4 regions of the Priestia sp. TGN 0903 genome follow, and region 1 is predicted to be linked to each of the others. Evidence: riboswitches for the same ligand, from Rfam matches in the RefSeq annotation. Region 1 holds a riboswitch; each other region holds the start of a gene.
The links. Region 1 has a riboswitch for thiamine pyrophosphate ahead of tenA (thiaminase II). Riboswitches for the same ligand answer to the same signal wherever they lie in the genome.

Region 1 (5,083 bases):
CAGCAGTGAAAAAGCAGACGTAAGCGTAGCAAATAGAAATAAAATTAAAAACAGTGCTAAAAAGACGGTGCCAAACGGCATTTTCTCAAATACTGTTGGCAAGACCACAAACAAAAGTCCAGGTCCTTCGGTTGGCTTTAATCCGAATGAAAAAACAGCTGGAAAAATAGCCAAGCCTGCAAGCAGCGAAACAAACAAGTTCAAAATAGCAATGGTGCCCGCTGAACGCGTCAAGCTTACTTTTTTCCCTAAATAAGAGCTATATGTCACCATGCAGGATAATCCTACGCAAAGCGAGAAAAACGACTGACCGAGCGCATAGAGAACAGATGACCCTGTAATGGCTGAAAAATCCGGTTTTAAAAAGAACTTTACTCCGTCCATAGCTCCGTCTAATGTTAAAGAGCGAACCACAATGATAATAAAACAGATAAATAACAGCGGCATCATGTATTTATTAGCACGCTCTATGCCTTTTTGTACGCCTTTTGAAATAACAAACACTGTAATTAATAAAAACAGCGCCTGTGCACCTAATACCACATAAGGTTGGCTAATGACGGCATTGAACAACGGACCGTACTCTTTTCCGCTTAGCATACCGGTTACGCTCATAATCGTATATAAAATCACCCAGCCGCCAACGACGCTGTAAAAGGAAAGCAAAACGACACAGCTGAGTACTCCCAGCCTGCCAATCCATACCCAAGCGGACTTTGGAGCAATTGCTTTATAAGCACTAATCGCTTCTTTTCCCGTATGTCTTCCAATGATAAATTCTGCCAACAGAAGCGGCAATCCAATAAAAATTGTAAATAAAATAAACAACGCAAAAAATGCTCCACCGCCACTGATTCCGGTTACGTATGGAAATTTCCATATCGCTCCTAGACCAATTGCTGCCCCAGCAGATGCTAAAATAAAACCGAGGCGTGAAGACCACTGATTTCCTTTACTCATATAATGTTACTCTCTCCTCTTCTAAACTCAAAACTCACCTGATTAGTACTGTACCATAAATGCAGAAGAAAATCATTCCCGTTTTACTTTTTTCTATAAAACGATATCTATATAGAATAGAAAAAATGAAGAAGCAGCTGCCTCTTCATTTTGAGTTTGATGTTTCTATTCAAAAATTATTCTCTGTACGACGATTCGTCTCCACGGTAGGCTTCTTGATTTGATATTTCTTCAATATGCATATGCCCTTCTCTCTCTAAACGAAGAACTGTACGCTCTGCATCTTCATAACTCTCGCACGTCACTTGTTTATATTCCATATCGTCTTTATCTGTGTAAGCCACTAAATATGTTTCCATTTTAACTCCTCCTATATAAACTATATGTAACGTATGTTGCCTTTTTCGTTTATTTCTAAACATATAGGCTCCAAACATAAAGCCTAGCATACTATAATAGCGGAACTTCAATTTAAAAAGTTGAATTTTTCATTATGCACCGATGCAACATGGAGGTTACGCTTATGACATTTATTTTATCATTCGTACCAATTGTTGTTCCTTTTGGTATTTTAATTAGCTTAATTGCTTTTACAGCTGCTTTTTTACAATCAAAAGAGCATCATAAAAAGCTCTAGCTTACAAAAGCTAGAGCTTCTTTTTAAAAACGTCTATAGCGTTTAATCAGTCCCACAATAATAGCAATTGCTAATAAAACAATCGAGATGATAACAGTAATGACAATTGGCTGATTTCCACTTTGTTTCACCGCAATGGCAATATAAGCCCAAATAAAAACAAGCGGATAAACAGCGTCTCGGTTTTTTAATGTAAACATAATGCCCAGCGCAGCCCCTACCAACAGCATAATAATCGTCCATGCTAACTCATTTAGGCCAAGCAAGTGCTGTATTCCATTTGCTTGAAATACGACAAATACATTAACAATAGTCGCAACAGAAATCCATCCAAGATAAAGCGAAATCGGCAGACGCATAAACCATGTCGTCATCCGAGAATGCTGAATAATGGAATATACAATCATTAATGTGCCTAAAATAAAGAGCATAACTAAAAGGGATAACTTATAGTAATCGTTTTGGAAAATAAAGATCCACGCACTATTTAACAAACAGTTTAGAAAAAACCAAATGCCGATACGTGCATATATTTCCTTTTGATCTTCTCTTGCAAAAAATTGGCGTATAACCCAAATGGTTAATAACAAATAAATAACGCCCCAGATAGCAAAGGCATAACCGGCTGGTGTAAACAACGTAGGAACTTGCGCAGAAGCCTCTGCCGTTGTTTTGCCTCCTATTGGAATCGCATTTGCTAAATAATTCACAAGAAGTGTAATAGCCAAGCCTACTGTATTTAATACAGCATACAAACGAAATTTTGCCATTTTGTTCTCTCCTTTCTTCTATTTATATGGGAATGTTTCGGAGACGAAAACGGCTCTTCCCTTCATTAATACCTCTTCTTCCCTAAAAATATGCATTTTTAAACAAAAATGATTAAAAATAGCTTCAAGAAGCTACCTCTTTAAGAGATAAAAACCGTTAGGGAACAATTTTCCGTAACGCTTTCTATTTTTCAGAATATATGGTAAGTTAAACATAGACTAATAGGAAGTCCACTAGGGGTGCCGACCGGCTGAGACAAGTTTTCTTGATCCCTTTGAACCTGATCTGGCTCATACCAGCGTAGGAAAGTGGCAATGTTCAGTTTTGTACTGTCATTTGCCACTCCGTTTATAAACGGAGTGTTTTTTATTTCCTTTATGTGCTTGTTTGTGACTTCCTCATATTAAAGGAGGATTTTGATGTCATTTTCATCTCAATTAAGACAAGAAGCAAACTATATTTACGAAGCCATTTTTAACCACCCTTTTATTAAAGGAATTGCTGAAGGAGACGTGCCAAAAGAGGCGCTTATTCACTACGTTTCTCAAGACTACGAATACTTAACAGCATTTGTCCGCATTTACGGCGCTGCTTTAACAAAATGCCGCACGCGTACCGAAATGGAAGCCTTTAATGCCGGCATTTCTACGGTATTACATAGTGAAGTACACCCTCATAATAATTTTTGTGAAGTAGCAGGCGTACGCTATGAAGACCTCCACACTGAGGCTCTTTCACCAACGGCCAGCCACTACATTAACCATATGACAAGCGTTGCGCATACAGGCAGCTTAGCGGAAATCATTGCCGTGCTTCTTCCATGTCCGTGGACGTACGTTGAAATTGGCCAGCGCATTACAGAACAAGTAAATCCATCTCCTTCTCATCCTTTTTATGAATGGATTCAGTTTTATAATAATGAAGAAATGAATGGCACAACACAATGGTTTTGTAACAAGCTTGATGAACTCGCCGAACAAGCGACTGAAGAAGAACGTAATCGTATGAAAGATCACTTTATCAAAAGCTGTGAGCTGGAGTATTTATTTTGGGAAATGGCGTATACACAAGAAAAATGGCCGCTTTCTCAGCTTTCACTTTCAAAATAACGAAAAAGCCTCCTATCAGGAGGCTTTTTATTTCAATAATTTTTTAATCATTTTCAAGTTTTGTTTCTCTGAAGGATAGCGGAATGACAAATCAAACTTGGTTGTTTGAGACAGCATGCTTTTAAAATGAGAAAATGTCTGAAAGCTGTCTTTTCCATGATATTGGCCCGTACCGCTTTCTCCAACTCCGCCAAAGGGTAAATATGGCGTAGCGATATGCATAAGCGTATCATTTATACAGCCTCCTCCAAATGAAAGACGCTCCGTTATGACATTTTGTACATTTGCACTTTCCGTAAACAAGTAAAGAGCTAACGGCTTAGCTTTTTCTTGAACTTTATGAATAACTTCGTCTAGCGTTTCGTATTCAATCATAGGAAGAATAGGCCCAAAAATTTCTTCTTGCATAACGTCTGATGTCCAGCTTACTTCACTTAACACCGTAGGTTCTATTGTGAGCGTACTTTTATTATACCCGCCTCCAACTATAGCGTTTCCGTCTTTTAAAAACTCAACTAGCCGAATAAAATGGCGCTCACTGACAATACGGCCGTAGCGCTCACTTTCAAGCGGATTACTACCGTAAAATTGATAAATCGCTTCGCGAAGTTTCTCCACTAGCTGCGCTTTTACCTTTTTATGCACGAGCAAATAATCGGGAGCAACGCACGTTTGGCCTGCATTCATTCCTTTGCCAAACATAATTCGCTTCGCTGCAAGATCTAGGTTTGCATCTTCATGTACAATGCACGGACTTTTTCCTCCTAGCTCCAGCGTGACGGGAATAAGCTGCTTCCCTGCTTCTTGCATAATAATTTTCCCTACATTTACACTTCCCGTAAAGAAAATATAATCGAGGGGCTGTTTTAAAAGCAGGCTCGTCGTGTCTACAGCGCCTTCAATCACCGTCACAAATGCGGGATCAAAAGCCTCAGCTAGTAATTCTTGTATAACCCGAGATACGCTAGGCGTTAATTCAGAAGGCTTTATAATCGCCGTGTTTCCAGCGGCAATCGCTCCTACTAAAGGAGACAGCGCTAATTGAAACGGATAGTTCCACGGAGCAATAATTAACGCGACTCCATACGGTTCAGGAACAATTTTCCCTTTAGAGCCCACGTGTGTTAAAGCGGTTTTTACTTTTTTAGGCTTCATCCATTTTGCTAAATGCTTAAGCGTAAACCGAATTTCCTCTAGTAAAATCCCAATTTCCGACGTGTACGCCTCTACTTCAGATTTATTCAAGTCTTGTTTTAAAGCATCCATAATTCTCTGCTCGTTTTGTTTGACTGCGTCTCTGAGCTTATTCAGCGCTTGAATGCGGCTGCTGATGCTCTTTGTCTTTTGTGCATAGAAATACTGCTTTTGTGTAGAGACAATATGTTCAATGACCGTTTCATCTGTGATATAGAATTGCTCGTGGTTCATCTCTTTCATCTCCCTATAAACATTCAGCTTCAACTGTAGCAAGCAAGCTTTTTAATAGCTCAACTGCCTCGTTTAAAGCCAATGAATAATATCTCTGCGTTCCTTTTTGCTCAATTTGCACAAGCTTTTGATCACGTAAAATTTTTAAATGATGAGAAATTGCCGGTCGTGATAAAGT
Region 2 (5,083 bases), on a different contig from region 1:
CTGAAGGTTGCTCCACTCTACATAATCGCGGTCAATGAGCGTTATTTTCTTTACTCCCGCTCGTGCAAGGGCCTCGGCGTTCCCTGTTCCAAGAGCACCTGCTCCTACAATCAGAACATGCTTTTCTTGAATTTGCTGCTGTCCGCCTTTTCCAATAGGTTGAAACAATTCTTGGCGGGAATAACGATTAATCAACCGATACTCATCCCTTCTGTTGGACTGCTTGCCGTTGCATATTGTTTCTTTTCAATACGTCCTGCTTCAAATGCTGCTCTTCCTGCCTCAATCGCTAGCTTCATAGCACGAGCCATTTTCACAGGATCTTTTGCTCCTGAAACAGCTGTATTTAATAACACACCATCTGCTCCTAGCTCCATAGCTTGAGCTGCGTCTGAAGCCGTTCCAATACCTGCATCTACAATTACTGGAACGGTTGATTGTTCAATGATAAAACGCATGTTCAACGGATTAATAATACCTTGACCTGAACCGATAGGCGACGCTCCTGGCATAATGGCATGTACGCCTAACTCCTCTAAACGACGCGCAAGTAAAACATCATCTGATGTGTAAGGTAAAACGGTAAAGCCCTCTTTTAACAGTTCTTCACTAGCTTTTAATGTTTCAACTGGATCAGGAAGCAGCGTCTTATCACATCCAATTACTTCTACTTTCACCATGTCACAAAGTCCAGAAGCCTTTGCTAATTTAGCAATACGTACGGCCTCTTCTGCATTTTTTGCTCCAGCAGTGTTAGGCAAAAGAGTGAAACGCTTCACATCAAGTGCTTCTAATAAATTAGGCTGATTTTGATCAAAAATATCCATTCGTCTAACAGCAAATGTTAAAATTTCTGTTTCCGACTCTTCTACCGCTTGACGCTGAGTCGTAAAGTCCGGAAATTTCCCTGTTCCTAATAATAAACGTGAATTAAATGTATATTGTCCAATTTTTAACATACTCTTCATCCTCCTCCAACAAATGAAACAACTTCTAATGTATCTCCATCTTTTAAGCATGCATCGCTATGTTCTTCTTTTTGCAAAATATTCTTGTTTAATTCAACAATTACAACTCGCTCATGCAGACTCTGAGCCTGCAGCAAGTGCTCGACCGTTTCAATTTCATCTCCGACAGTGACGGTCTTACCGTTAATAATTAGATTCAATGAACTCCCTCCATTGCTCTCGTTAGCTGAAATGATGTAAAGAATGAATGATTTGGCTTTTTCCCTAACAAAGCATCAGCCATAATTTTTCCAGTTGCAGCGCTTAATAAAATACCGTTTCGGTAGTGGCCAAAAGCCATGTGCAGATTCGCTATTTCAGGGTGCTCTCCTAAATAAGGCCAGCCATCATTTGTTTGTGGACGAAGACCAGCCCATGCTTTTTCAAATGTGGCTTCTTTAATGGCCGGCAGAAGCGCAGAAGCTTTATTCAGCAAAAATTGAATACCTTGTGCAGAAACGGTCTTAGTAAAATCATGCTGCAGCTTAGTTGCCCCGATTACGATTCTTCCACCAGTCTTAGGGACTAAGTAAAAACCTTCATCTAAAAAAATCGTTTTAGAAAGCAGGGGCTTATGACTTTGCAGAGCAATACACTCTCCTTTTACAGGAAACACCTCGCCTAAATGTTCAGAAGAAATAAAGCGTTTAGCCCATGAGCCTGCTGCAATCACTACTTTTTCTCCATAAAAAGAGCCTTTGGACGTCTGTACCCCTTTTACTGTTTCATTTTCCATAATAAGAGAGTGAACGTCACAGTATTCGAATACATCTGCTCCGTGATACAAGGCTCCATGAGCAAGAGCTTGTGTTAACTTAGCCGGAGCTAGCTGGCCGTCTCCCGGTATTGTAATGGCTCCGTATATGTCTGGAGAGAGCCCGGGTTCTAACAAACGCGCTTCTTTTACATCGATCCATCTTACATCTTTGTCCCACCGGTGGTGCTGAGCGGCTTTTTTCTTTAATACGTGTGCATCTTCTTCTGTTACAGCGACTTTTAATAAGCCTTTTTGAATGAGCTCTACGTCGATAGCCGTTTTTTCTTTTAGTTCCTTCACCAGTTCAGGAAACATGCTTCTGCTCTTAATAGCAAGGTCTAAAAGAGGACCTTCTTCATCAATTTCAGCTTGAGCACCTAAAATACCAGCGGCTGCACTTGAAGCTTCACAACCAACTTGATTGCGTTCAAGAATAGCTACTGACGCTCCTTGTTTTGACAAATGATAAGCGATAGAAGAGCTGATTATACCTCCTCCGATTAACAGTACATCATAATGCTGCTTCATTTTCTCCACCTCCAGATGTCCATATATGAGAATATTGTTTAATCGCTTTCAGGGGATCTTGCGCAAGCATGACACCAGACATCACGGCTATACCGTGTGCTCCTGTTTGAAGTACCTCTTTGGCATTTACAGGTGTAATTCCTCCAATGGCAATAACCGGTATCTGCACAGCGTCTACTACTTCTTTTAGTGCCGCTATCCCTCGACTTTTTAATTCTTTTTTTGAATGTGTTGAATAAATATGTCCGTATAAAATGTAGTGAGCACCATCTTTTTCAGCTTCTAAAGCCTCTTCCACAGAGTGAACTGACTTTCCAACAATAAGAGAAGGAAATGCGTCTATAACAAACGAAACGTCTAAACTATGATAGGCAAGCTGTACACCTTTTGCTTTTAAAGCATGCGCTACATCAACTCGGTCATTCACAATAATTTTAGAGCGACAAAATGGTAGGCTTTCTAGTAAACATTGAATCTGCTTTGCCGTTTTCTTTTTTTCTCTAATATGAATGGCGCCCGCAAAAGGCGCGATAGCCGTTAAAATTTTTTGAAGCTCTTCGATTGGCTGCTTATCTGTTGTAATGACATGAAATTTAGGAATATCCACATGATCGAAACCTTTCCATTCAGAATAAAGAGAAATTTCAATCACTTCATCTTGTGCAGAGGGCTTTATTACATACAAAAAACCACTCTACAACGTAGAGTGGTTAGCATGCATCGTTATGTAAACATGATCGCCACTTCCCTACGCTGGTCCAAACCAGATCAGGTTCAAAGGGTCCGAAATACATCCGTCTCAGCTTCAAAAAGCTCCCCTAGTGATTGCTATTTATTGATTTTGTTTTTGCACTTAAAATTATAACACAACTAGATGTAAATACAATATCTCTTTATGCTCTTACGGCTCTCTTCCTTTTATAGATGTATCTTTTAAGCTTCTTTACTAAGAGGCCCGGCGCACCGAATCATTCTGCTTTTTATATAGTTAGTAATCGGTATAGTCGTCAAATTCTTCTTTGTCTTTTTCCTTTTTCCGATCCCATATAAACAGCAGGAGTAACATAATAAAAGTTAGAATATAAAAACCGTAAAAAATAAATGCCGCCACAACATTTATAAATAAAAATAAAAAACCAATGATCTGACCTGCAACAGCTACAATCAACAAAATGTATTTCCAAACTTCTGCTTTTCTATCCATTCTCTACTTCTCCGTCTTTTTGTTTTTCCCTACTAGAAACGTTCTCTTTACTTATAATAAAAACGTTCCTGCCAGTAAACCGACTGTAAATAAACCAACTGTTCCAAATGCTGAAATCCCCACGTACGCCAACATTTTCCGATAAGATTTTTCCCGAATTAACTGTACGGTTTCCACACTAAACGTTGAAAAAGTGGTAAAGGCACCAAAAAACCCAATGCCAATCATTAAAAATATTGAATCATCATAAGCATGACTCGGAACCTTTCCATAATAACTACCGTAAAAAAGACCAAGCCCAAACGCACCGAGCAAGTTTACAAACAGCATTGAGACTGGAAAAGGAGGGTTTGAAACTGTTTTTGTAACTTTTAAACCCAAAAGATAACGGCATATTCCTCCAGCTGCCCCGCCAAGTGCCAAGCTCACTATGCTCATTTACTTCACCTCATGTACTTTCACTAAATTTTTCCCTGCCGCTTCACCGCATAGATAACCTGCTAAAGCAAGAAGGATTCCACCTACTAAAGAGACAATGACATAAATGGCTCCCCAAAATAAATGGTGCTGAGTGAGAGAAATGACGTCTCCTGCAAAGGTTGAATACGTTGTAAAACCGCCGCACACGCCAACTCCTAGTCCAAGCTTTATCCATTCTTTTGGCTTTTTCCACGCAAAAAATCCTGTTAATAGGCCTAGTATGAAGCTTCCTAATAGGTTTTCAATTACCGTTCCTATTGGATAGCCCGTATATAATAAGGAAAGATTTAGCAAATAACGCGCATATGTACCAGCGATAGCACCAAAGGCAATTGAGATTAAGTTTATGGCTTTCATCATATCGCTCCGTTTCATAAATTCTTCTTTAAGTGTACCATAAGGAATTTATTTCTACCTTAACATTTAACTATATGTTTATTGCACCAAAAGTCATGAAAAAATGAAAGAGAAAATCGTCGCATGAAACTTCCTTTTTACTCCTCAAATATCCCTTAAAAATCCACTTAATCCAAATTTTAAAATCTTTCTGTATCCTTATGACAAACCGTGTATAGAAGGTATATTTCCCTTATTTTAAGTCACATTAATCGTATAAGTTTTTTTTGTTGACTTTTGCTGTGTTCTTGTTTAGTATCACAGAGTATCATTTCCTATCAGAATACTAGGGGGTTTAGAAAATGAAGAAATTTGCTGCACTTTTGTCGCTACTATTAGCTTTCACAGTTGTGCTTGCCGCATGCGGTTCTAGCTCAAAAAATGAAGCAAACAATGGAGACAATAAATCTTCACAAGAGGATTTATATAATAAAGTGAAAAAAGATGGCGTATTAACAATTGGAACTGAAGGTACATACCCTCCGTTCACTTTTCATGATGACAAACAAAAGCTAACTGGGTTTGATGTAGAATTGGCTCAAGAAGTAGCTAAACGTCTTGGCGTAAAAGCTGAGTTCAAAGAAACACAGTGGGATGGCATGTTTGCCGGATTAGATGCTAAACGCTTTGACATGATTGCTAATGAAGTGGGTATTCGTGAAGATCGTCAAAAGAAATACGATTTCTCTGACCCATACATCCAGTCAGGCG
Region 3 (5,083 bases), on a different contig from region 1:
CACGGAAGCAGCAAATCTTGCTGCGGCATATAGCCTACTTTTCCTAGTCGCTTTTCATAAGACTTTCCGTTAATCACGATATCGCCTTCACTCTGCTGTTCAAGACCTGTAATGAGACGAAACAACGTACTTTTCCCAGAGCCGCTCGCTCCAACGATACTGACAAACTCGCCTTCTTTCACGTCTAAGTTTAATGATTTTAAAATCGCTTGATCACCGTTCTTGTACGTAAAACTGACGTTTTGAAAAGATAACACAGACCTATTCATGAATTGGCCACATCGCTTCGTTATAAGCCATATCCCAGAACATATACTCAAAACGCGTCGTATTCAAGAAAATTTCTTCAAGCTTTTCTAATTCCACTTCTGATTTATCTTCAGTAAGTGAGTCAAATAAATTGATACACCATGTCGCCAGTTCTCCAAATTCTTCTGAGCTGTACATTTCAATCCACTCACGGTAAAACTCATTGTTAGCTCCAGGCTTTTCACTAAGTTCTTTTCCTATTTCCCAGTAGCTCCACATACAAGGCAAAAGAGCGGCTACTAATTCAGCTAATGTTCCACTTTGACCAACGTGCAGCATATAGTGCGTGTATGCAAGCGTTGTAGGAGATGGCTGCGCTTTTTCTAATTCTTTTTGGCTGATTTCAAATTTCTTGGCATACTCACGGTGCAGACTCATTTCTTCGTTTAATGTAGAATCTAAAAGGGCTGCAAATTTCCCCATCGTTTGAAGATCGGTAGCTTTCATGGCTCCAATCGCAAATAATTTGGCATAATCAATTAGGTAAAGGTAATCTTGAATCATGTAGAAGCGAAACTTCTCCTTTTCAAGCGTTCCATCTCCCATCCCCTGTACGAAGGGATGATTATGATTTTGACGCCAAATAGGCTGCAGCTTTTCGTATAATCGTTCACTAAATTTCATGATGATCACTCCTTATGCGTATGCAGCCACGTATAAATGAACTGCACTATCACTTTTGTATATTGAACAAGCTGATTAATATCTAATTGTTCGTTCACAGCATGTGCATTTGCTAAATTTCCCGGACCGTAAATAGCGGCGGGAATTCCCGCATCAGCTAGCCATCCCCCGTCTGTTACGCTAGTTGACACATCAATTGGAGGCTTTTTCCCTTCCATTTGTTCATGAGTATTTGCAAGCAGCTGCACTCCTGCATGATTTTCATCAATTTCTAATGACGGAAAGATTTCTCCTCTGTCTTCAATCATTGATGTGCCTCCCCATTCAAAGGTTGGCAGATTATCTTTTAACCATGGATCTGCTTTTGCAATAGCTATAATATATTCTTCCACTTCTTTTGATACTTGGTCGTACGATTCATTAGGATAATAGTGAACGGTGATCCACAGCCTGCATTCATCTGCAATAAAAGCAGCATGTCTTCCGCCTTCGATTACTGCTGGATTAATCGTATTTGTCCCTGGCAAAAATCCTGGATAGCTCTTTGTAACAGCCCAGTGACGCTCCAATTCTTGTAGCCCTCCGATCACTTTTGCCATCTTTTCAATAGCGCTTGCGGCTAACAGCCCTCCTCCAGCATGAATCATACTTCGGCGTGTACCGTCATGATAGGTTTTACTGCTTTTTATCGTAATCCATCCCGTGATCACTCCGCCTTGACCTTGAATATGTAAATCACTTGTATCGACTACAAGCGCAAAATCAGCTGTATACCCTTTCTGACAGCATTGCAGCGTACCTGCCTCTCCTACTTCTTCTCCTACAACGGATTCAAAAATCAAGTCTCCTGGCAGCTCGATTCCTGCTTCTGTTAAAAGCTGCACAGCAAATAATGCTCCCGCCAAACCGCCTTTCATATCAGCAACTCCGCGTCCAATTATCATATTGTCTTTTACAACAGCTTCAAACGGATTGGTTTCCCAATTTTCATTTTCTTGTACCTCAGCAACATCCATATGGCCGTTAATAATCAAGCTTTGATAGTCAGCCGATTTTTGTCCTTTTAACGTTCCCACTACGATAGGGTCGTTAGAATATAAGTCCCACATATCAATGGAAAAACCGCAGTTTTTAAGAAAATCTGCTACGTACAGCTGCGCTTCATGAGAATTTCGTGCAGGAGGCGCTGGCGTTTTATACGAAACAAGCGTTGTTAATAACTGGATTAAATCTCCTTTGCGCTCCTCTACCTGTTTGACAAGCAAATCAATTGTTTCTTTCATGTATGACACCTTCCTTTACGCATAAAAAAACACTTCTTTCGCAGGAAAGAAGTGTTTTTGTTTATGTACACAAAATTATTATAACGAGTTCGTAAGGAAATCCTATACAAAACATCCATTACAATACCTCTTTCCTACGCTAGTATTACCTAGTTCAGGTTATAAGGGTTAAGACTTATCGTCTCTCTCAGCTTCGAAAGCACCCCTAGTGGTGTTGTATCTCTATGAAATTAATCTATTATCATATGTTTACCTGTAATAGTTTTATCATAGTAAAGCGTTTTATTCAATAGAAAGGTTCATGATATGGTAATGAAAATAGTTTCCTTTTTAGTAGTAAAAGAAAAAGCACACACCTTTTTCATGCAGTGTGTGCTCTTTGTTTTTGTGACATTACTAGTTAGCTATTGGCTTCTTTAAAAATACGCCGTTTTTTCCTTCAGACAGTAATAAGCTCAAGCTTTTGCCCCGGTCTCACTAATGAAAGCAGCTCATGATCTTCTTCTATTACATACCCAATCACATTCACATTAGCATTTGCAGACAAATTCCTTTTAGCTATTTGAACCTCTCCTCTGTAACGTCCGTAGCCATCATTGTCCATTGTAATTGCTCCGATTCTGCGTTCTACTGTATGAAATGGCAGCACTGGTTTTACAGATCGTGTATCAACCAAACGCAGAACGTCTCTTGATACATCCGGACGCACGCTGTACGTTCCCTGTATATGAGGTGAACGAATGCGTAGCGGAATAATGCGGTTTTCTTGATATTGAACTAAACGTTTTAATAAATTTGAACTGGCGTATGGATCTCCAATATAAACCTCCGTTACTCCGCATCCGTATAAATCTACTGCAGAGGTAAAAGGACATTTATTACGGTCTTTTTCTCTAGTAGGAAGTCCTTGATAAATAGGTCCTCTCTTTTCGCCTTCTCCAGGAATATAAGCACAAACTGGAATACGAAGTTCATTAAATAAATCTGTTTGCTGTTGAAAAAACGTTTCTTCAAGCCCTGTTTCAGGCCGCGGATAAAAATTATGCCAAGCAAGCAGCTGATGATGATGAAGGCCTGCAGATAATAGCGCTTCTATTTCTAGTTTTGACACTGTACTTGCATTAAGGGCAATATAAAACTCATCCGCAAGTAAAATCGTTTCTTCTACGCTAAAGCCATCGTCTAGTCTAATACCTGATACGCCAAGTGAAGATAGAGTCATAAGGCTTTCGATACCTAAATGAACCGGTGTATGCTTAGATACATCTGCATACACGCTTATTCCACAATCTCTAGCCACATGAAGCAATTCTTTTGCCCGTTCAGCTAAATCTCCTTTTTCCTCTGGAATGTGAAGTGAAGTGAATGCGCGTGTAACGCCGCATTCACTCGCTTCTACTAATCTTTGTTTGGCATCTCTATCGTTCAAATAAAACGAAATGCCAATCATTCAAACTCCCTCGCCATTTCATCGTTAAATCCAAAGAAATAGGTACAAATAAAGCCTGCTGCGTAAGCAATAACTAATCCAAGTAAATAAAGAAGAATTTGATGCGCATGAACTAAAAACGTAAGCGGCAAACCCGATACTCCCACTGCTACAGTTGCAATATGGAAGTGCGCCTGAAATGCTCCGCCGATTCCTGCTCCAAGACAAGCGGTTAAGAATGGACGCCCTAAAGGAAGTGTGACTCCAAAAATAAGCGGCTCTCCGATTCCGAGCAGCCCTGAAGGAAGTGCGCCTCCAATTGCTCGCTTTAAGCGTTTTTTCTTTGTTTTGATATAAATAGCAAAAGCTGCACCAACCTGACCGGCTCCGCCCATTGCTAGTATAGGAAGAAGCGGATCATCTCCAATCGAATTAATAAGCTCTAAATGGACCGGAGTAAGACCTTGATGCAGTCCTGTAATAACGAGCGGCAAAAACGTTGCCCCTAAAACAAAGCCTGCTACAACTCCTCCAACCTCTAAAACTCCTAAAAGACCTTTTGTGATTCCATCTGAAATGAAGCCGCCGATTGGCATGAATACCACATACGTAATAATTCCTGTAATTAACACCGTAACGGTTGGTGTAATAATAATATCCAGTGACTGTGGGACAAATTTACGTACTCGTTTTTCTAACACGGCCATAAAGATTGCTGCAAGCAGCACTCCTATTAAGCCCCCACGCCCCGGCAAAAGTGCTTCACCAAAAAGTTTAATATCAGCTACGGCAGGATTAATGACTAAAATGCCCGCTAAGCCTCCTAGAGCTGGCGAACCACCAAATTCTTTTGCTGCATTAATACCTACTAAAATACCCAGATAGGCAAATAAACCGCTTCCGATAACGGTTAAAAGAATAGCAATCTGTGAATCTGCCGGAAGCCACTTCGCCTGCACAGCTGCTTTTGTCACTCCGGTAATAAGTCCAGATGCTACAAGAGCAGGTATTAACGGAATAAAAATACTTGCAATTCGGCGAAGCAACAGCTTAAACGGAGTTGCATTTTTTTCTTTCAGCTCCGATTTCCGCTGTGCTGCACGATCTTCTAAGTTAATACCGCCGGATTCATCAATTAACTTTCCAAATTCTTCTGTTACTTTGTTCACTTTGCCCGGCCCAATAATGATTTGCAGCGTTTCTTCTTCCACTAATCCGAGCACGCCTTCAAGTTTTCGTATATCTGCCTTTTTAACAATTGAATCATCTTTTATAGTCACACGCAGCCGCGTCATACAATGCGTATACGCTTCAATATTGGATGCTCCCCCAAGCATCTCCAAAACAGCCTTTGCTAATTGATGATTATCTAAAGACATGTTAATCCCCCTTTGTATTTTCCTCTTAGATGGATACGCCACTGAGGAAACAGACCACA
Region 4 (5,083 bases), 400 kb from region 1:
CGCTTAGCAGCGGGTAATTTCGAATATCAGCAAGTGTGATATCAGCTAGCACTTGTTTGGCTGCCATTCGTTCTTTCATTGACTCAGCGCTAACTCGTGCGAGCTGATCTCCAGAACGTTCTTCGTTTGCTTTGGCCATAATTTCTTTCAAGCTATAAAATGAAAATGTTTCTCCTAACAACCGGGTAGTTTTAAACATCTTTTCCTCCTTGTATGTTCAGTTGATTATGATGAAAAAGCGAGTGTTTTAATCGAAACAGAGATTGCCTCTCCAGCTACGGGTAACCCTAGATCGATATAATCTCCGTGGGTAAAGTCAATTTGATCTAAACAAATAATTTCTAATTCTTTCTCCTGTTTGGCTAGTGCTTGTCCTAAAGCTTTAGCAATATCCTGCTCGCATAAAACAACGAGGCACTTAGCTCCTTTAAAACAAGCACCAAATTCAGCGCTTATTACTTTTGCTAATTCTTGCAGCATTATATAGCTGCAGTAAGGGAAATGAGATAAAGCAATAGCAACGGGAGGATCTTCTGCGCTGAAAACAGTTGAAGCCTGCATACATGCCGTTCGAGCTCTTTCTTGAAACAGCTGCGGATTCCACTCCTCCTCTTGCTGTACGGGTATCTCTATAATCGGAATATTTTTTAGCGGCAGCCGCTTTGATTTAATGTATACGGTTGATCCGCTAACTTCTGTATTTTGCATGCCGGCCCCAATGACAGTAGCGCGCGTTGTTTCAGCGGCTTGAGATACGTGTATGGATTGAAACTGATACGCTAGCAGAGGACCAATGTCTCCATGTACAGCGACTTTCCTCACTGTTTTTGGCTTCTGCTTCTCCATCATTGCCCCTACTCCTCCTGAAATCATGATTGTTTCTGGTTGGATAGAAGATCTTGTATGAGGAGAAACGAGCAGCGTGGAATTTTGCTTCAGCGCTTTTACATAATTCACGGTTTCTTCAGCTAGTAATTGACAGATAGACGAGAGTTTTTCAAATGTTGCTTTTTCACCTTCTCGCAGTATTAAAGAATTATTTTTTAAAAATTCAGTTAAATAAGGTGAAATGTAGGTTACAAAACCGTCTGAATTCAGCCGAATTAATCTCCCGCCTACATGCAGGGTAAATGTTTCTATCACTTTTCCATTTTGACATAAGGCGATGTTAGCAGTGCCTCCTCCTACATCAATATTGGCAATTACTGCATTTGTTTCAGCGGAATGTTGGATTGCTCCTGATCCTTTTGCCGCCAATATTCCTTCCAAATCAGCACCGGCTGTTGCAACAACGAAATCTCCAGCATGTTCGGCTAGATAGTGAACGATACTCTCTGCATTTTGCTTTCTAGCAGTTTCTCCTGTGATGATCACAGCGCCCGCCTCCACTTGATCTAAGGAGATTTCTGCATTCTTGTACTCTTGTTCTAGTAGTACCGTTAATCGTTGAACATCGATTTCAACCTCGTTTACCATAGGTGTGGTATAGATAGAACTTGCATACGTTACGCGACGATCAATAATTTGACAGCCTGGCAGCGTAAACTGATTTTGTTGATTTGCTATTAACAGCTTGCTTACAATCAGTTTTGTTGTGCTTGTTCCAATATCTAAACCTATGCTCGTGATCCATTTCTGTAGCATGCTATCAATCCCTTATCTCGTTTGAATATGTTGACTATCATAAAACAGTTTTTTGAATATTTCACTAACTATGTTATCAAACCTGACACACTTTTGTGTAAACAAAGGTGACAAATGAAAAAAAAGACTAAATCTTGGCAGATTTAGTCTTTTTTCTTATGATGAATGTGATTTAGTTACAATCATTCTTGATGCCGATGGAATTAACAATGAAAGAATGACTAAGCAGGCTATTAGTGACCCTACCATTGAAACACCGTTCATTGAAAAAGAATACCACAGAGCGGACATACCTTTTGGTGCGTACGATCCCCAGAAAATAATACCAGCAATAAAGTGCCAGAAATAACGTGCGAAGCTTCCGATAATAAGGGATAAAACAATCAAAACAAAAGCTTTTGATCTGTTATTGGTAGCTAAATTTGTTTTAATAGATTGTGAAAAAATACCTCCAAAACCTATAAAAGCAAAAGCCACAATATATTCAATAAATGTTTGTAGCGCTGTTAAAATATAAGCCGTTCCTGTCGCTAACTGCAAAAGCCCCCATAATAGACCAGATAGAGCCCCGCCTTTTACTCCCCAGCGAAAGCACATAATAAAAATGGGCACCATGGAGAACGAAATACTTACAGCCGTTGCAATCTTAATGGAAGGCAAAAGGTCAAGTAGAAGTGCCAATGCTGCAAAAATAGCTATTTCAATTTTAGCCTGTAAAGGTAATGCTTTATTCACGTTTCTCACTCCTGTTTTTGAATCATTCATATCAAACGGTTTACACAGGAGTAAGCAACTATATGCTACTATTCCCACATTCCTACGCTAGCGTTAACTAACAGGTTCTAAGGGTCTGAACATTTCGTTCACTCTCAGCACGGCGGCTCCCCCTGTGGTACGTTTGGATATTTATGTAGTATAAAGACAATGTTTATTATACCATACGTAACAAAATAGATTCGAGAGATTTCAAAGATGTTTCTATTTTCTGAATCTATTTTTTATAATGACAATCGTTTTAGTATTTGTTATACTTCTTTTATGTCAATTGAATATAAAAAACCCTCATCCTAATCGATGAGGTAGAGGTCGCAGTTTTTAATAGTAAAGTAACGGAAATGCAGAGAACATTGAGGATGTTGCTTGAAAGGAAAAATTGCCGAAGTTTAAATCACTTCTCGGTTGATTTAAGCTGGGGCTGTCTCCGAACAGGAACAGAACTGTCACATCATGCGAGTGATGTGAAGAGCTATCTTCACGGAAGGTTGACGCGGTTTTCAGATTTAAAAGCGCGCACATATACTGCGGGCTTTTTTTATGTTATCCCGTCTCTTTCCGTACATTCGAAAGGAGTATTTATCTATGCAAGAGCAGCAAGAATTAAAACGTGGGTTGAAATCTCGCCACTTAACGATGATTTCATTAGGAGGAGCCATCGGAACCGGCTTATTCCTAGCAAGTGGTGGAGCAATTCACACAGCAGGACCTGGGGGAGCGCTTTTAGCTTACGCTATTATTGGCGTAATGGTTTACTTTTTGATGACCAGCCTAGCAGAGCTCGCAGCTTATATGCCTGAAGCTGGTTCATTTAGTACGTATGCGTCTCGTTTTGTAGATCCATCCTTTGGTTTCGCTCTCGGCTGGAACTACTGGTATAACTGGGCTATTACGATTGCAGCTGAATTATCCGCTGGAGCCCTTATTATGAAATTTTGGTTCCCGAACTCTTCTTCTATTTTATGGAGTGCCCTGTTTTTATTAATTATGTTTGGGCTTAACTACCTTTCTGTAAAAGGATTTGGTGAATCTGAATTTTGGTTTTCGTTAATTAAAGTAGTAACGGTTATTATCTTTTTAGTTATTGGTATTATGATGATTTTTGGTATCTTTAACAATGAAGCACCAGGTTTCAAAAACTTCACGCTTGGTGATGGACCGATTCACGGTGGATTCTTCACTGTACTAGGTATATTTATGGCAGCTGGTTTTTCATTCCAAGGAACAGAGTTGCTTGGAGTCGCAGCTGGAGAAAGTGAAGATCCGGAAAAAACGGTTCCTCGCGCAGTTAAACAAGTCTTCTGGCGCATCTTGTTATTTTATATTTTAGCTATTTTTGTTATTGGAATGCTTATTCCATACACAGCGAATTCATTAGCAAGTGATGACGTGAGAGTAAGTCCGTTTACTTTAATATTCGAACGAGCAGGTCTGGCGTTTGCAGCATCAGCGATTAATGCCGTTATTTTAACAGCTGTTTTATCTGCTGGTAACTCAGGTATGTATGCTTCTACGCGTATGCTGTGGAACTTAGCGAAAGATGGAAAAGCACCAAGGTTCTTAGCAAAAGTGAATAAACGAGGCGTTCCAGTTAATGCCTTAATCGCAACGGCACTTGTCGGTACACTTGCATTTGGTGCTTCATTTTTTGGAGACGGTGCGGTATATACGTGGTTACTTAATGCTTCTGGTATGTCTGGTTTTATTGCTTGGTTAGGAATTGCGATCAGCCACTATCGTTTTAGAAGAGCATTTGTTGCTCAAGGTCATGATTTGAGTGAACTTCCATATCATGCAAAACTTTTCCCATTTGGCCCTATCTTTGCCTTTATTTTATGTGCCGTTGTTATTTTAGGCCAAAACTATTCGGCGTTTATGGGTGACTCGATTGACTGGTACGGTGTACTTGTTTCTTATATCGGACTTCCTTTATTCTTAATTGTTTGGTTAGGATACAAATGGACGAAAAAGTCGAAGCTTATCCCGTTAAAAGAATGTCAAGTAACAGTGAAAAAATACGAATAAAAAAAGCTCTCTATTCAAAAGAATAGAGAGCTTTTTTTATATGAGCTGATCGGCAAAATGAAGAGATATATAAGCGGGTTGGTTTTTCATAACAAGCATATAACCTTTGAGGGGACGGTTATAGTAATCAGCAGCTTCGATATAATAAATACGCTGAATTAACCTGCTTAAACGAGTTGCAAAAGATGGAAGTTGGTGATTAGGAATGGTTTGGATGTAGTCTATGATTTCTTGCTTAGTTTGAAGGCCCGAACGAGTACATTGTAACAGGTGAAAAAGCGGATCTGCTGTTATAGTAGATAGTTCAGAATTGTGTTTGATTCTATTCAGCTGGATATGCAGTTCTTTTTTGGACCATCTTTTTGGAATAGCTCTTATATGCTGTATTCATGATAGCTAACACCTTTCGTATTAAAATAATAAAATGACTTATTATTTTAATAACCTTTACACATGAAACTAAAACGTTACAATGTGTAAAGGTGTCATACATCTTATAAAATAAGCTGATAAAAAAGCACATCTTGCCACTGATCGAATTTCCAGCCTACTTCTTTAAATTCTCCGCAAAATGTAAAATTAAATTGCTCATGCATTTTGATACTGATATCATTCCCTTTTGTAATCCCTGAAATGACAA

Region 2: it holds a riboswitch for thiamine pyrophosphate, as region 1 does, so the genes downstream of both, ACRPLY_RS22575 (thiamine phosphate synthase) here and tenA (thiaminase II) in region 1, are expected to answer to the same signal.
Region 3: it holds a riboswitch for thiamine pyrophosphate, as region 1 does, so the genes downstream of both, ACRPLY_RS17130 (acetylornithine deacetylase) here and tenA (thiaminase II) in region 1, are expected to answer to the same signal.
Region 4: it holds a riboswitch for thiamine pyrophosphate, as region 1 does, so the genes downstream of both, thiT (energy-coupled thiamine transporter ThiT) here and tenA (thiaminase II) in region 1, are expected to answer to the same signal.

What each region holds. Positions count from the first base shown of each region.
Region 1 covers NZ_JBOZGL010000001.1:573,106-578,188, forward strand. The annotation lists gene ACRPLY_RS02995 (sodium-dependent transporter) at 1-960, opposite strand, end outside; gene ACRPLY_RS03000 (hypothetical protein) at 1,137-1,319, opposite strand; gene ACRPLY_RS03005 (TspO/MBR family protein) at 1,621-2,367, opposite strand; TPP riboswitch at 2,594-2,692, shown strand; gene tenA (thiaminase II) at 2,788-3,477, shown strand; gene ACRPLY_RS03015 (aldehyde dehydrogenase) at 3,505-4,905, opposite strand; gene ACRPLY_RS03020 (ArsR/SmtB family transcription factor) at 4,919-5,083, opposite strand, start outside.
Region 2 covers NZ_JBOZGL010000008.1:60,463-65,545, forward strand. The annotation lists gene ACRPLY_RS22555 (thiazole biosynthesis adenylyltransferase ThiF) at 1-195, opposite strand, end outside; gene ACRPLY_RS22560 (thiazole synthase) at 192-959, opposite strand; gene thiS (sulfur carrier protein ThiS) at 965-1,168, opposite strand; gene thiO (glycine oxidase ThiO) at 1,165-2,292, opposite strand; gene ACRPLY_RS22575 (thiamine phosphate synthase) at 2,276-2,899, opposite strand; TPP riboswitch at 3,021-3,122, opposite strand; gene ACRPLY_RS22580 (hypothetical protein) at 3,281-3,496, opposite strand; gene crcB (fluoride efflux transporter CrcB) at 3,548-3,934, opposite strand; gene ACRPLY_RS22590 (fluoride efflux transporter FluC) at 3,935-4,333, opposite strand; gene ACRPLY_RS22595 (amino acid ABC transporter substrate-binding protein) at 4,675-5,083, shown strand, end outside.
Region 3 covers NZ_JBOZGL010000004.1:544,861-549,943, forward strand. The annotation lists gene ACRPLY_RS17120 (ABC transporter ATP-binding protein) at 1-269, opposite strand, end outside; gene tenA (thiaminase II) at 262-933, opposite strand; gene ACRPLY_RS17130 (acetylornithine deacetylase) at 939-2,216, opposite strand; TPP riboswitch at 2,331-2,433, opposite strand; gene ACRPLY_RS17135 (MupG family TIM beta-alpha barrel fold protein) at 2,656-3,666, opposite strand; gene ACRPLY_RS17140 (PTS transporter subunit EIIC) at 3,663-5,024, opposite strand.
Region 4 covers NZ_JBOZGL010000001.1:178,034-183,116, reverse strand. The annotation lists gene ACRPLY_RS01000 (ethanolamine ammonia-lyase subunit EutB) at 1-199, opposite strand, end outside; gene ACRPLY_RS00995 (ethanolamine ammonia-lyase reactivating factor EutA) at 226-1,644, opposite strand; gene thiT (energy-coupled thiamine transporter ThiT) at 1,801-2,409, opposite strand; TPP riboswitch at 2,442-2,542, opposite strand; lysine riboswitch at 2,717-2,901, shown strand; gene ACRPLY_RS00985 (amino acid permease) at 3,004-4,443, shown strand; gene ACRPLY_RS00980 (GNAT family N-acetyltransferase) at 4,938-5,083, opposite strand, start outside.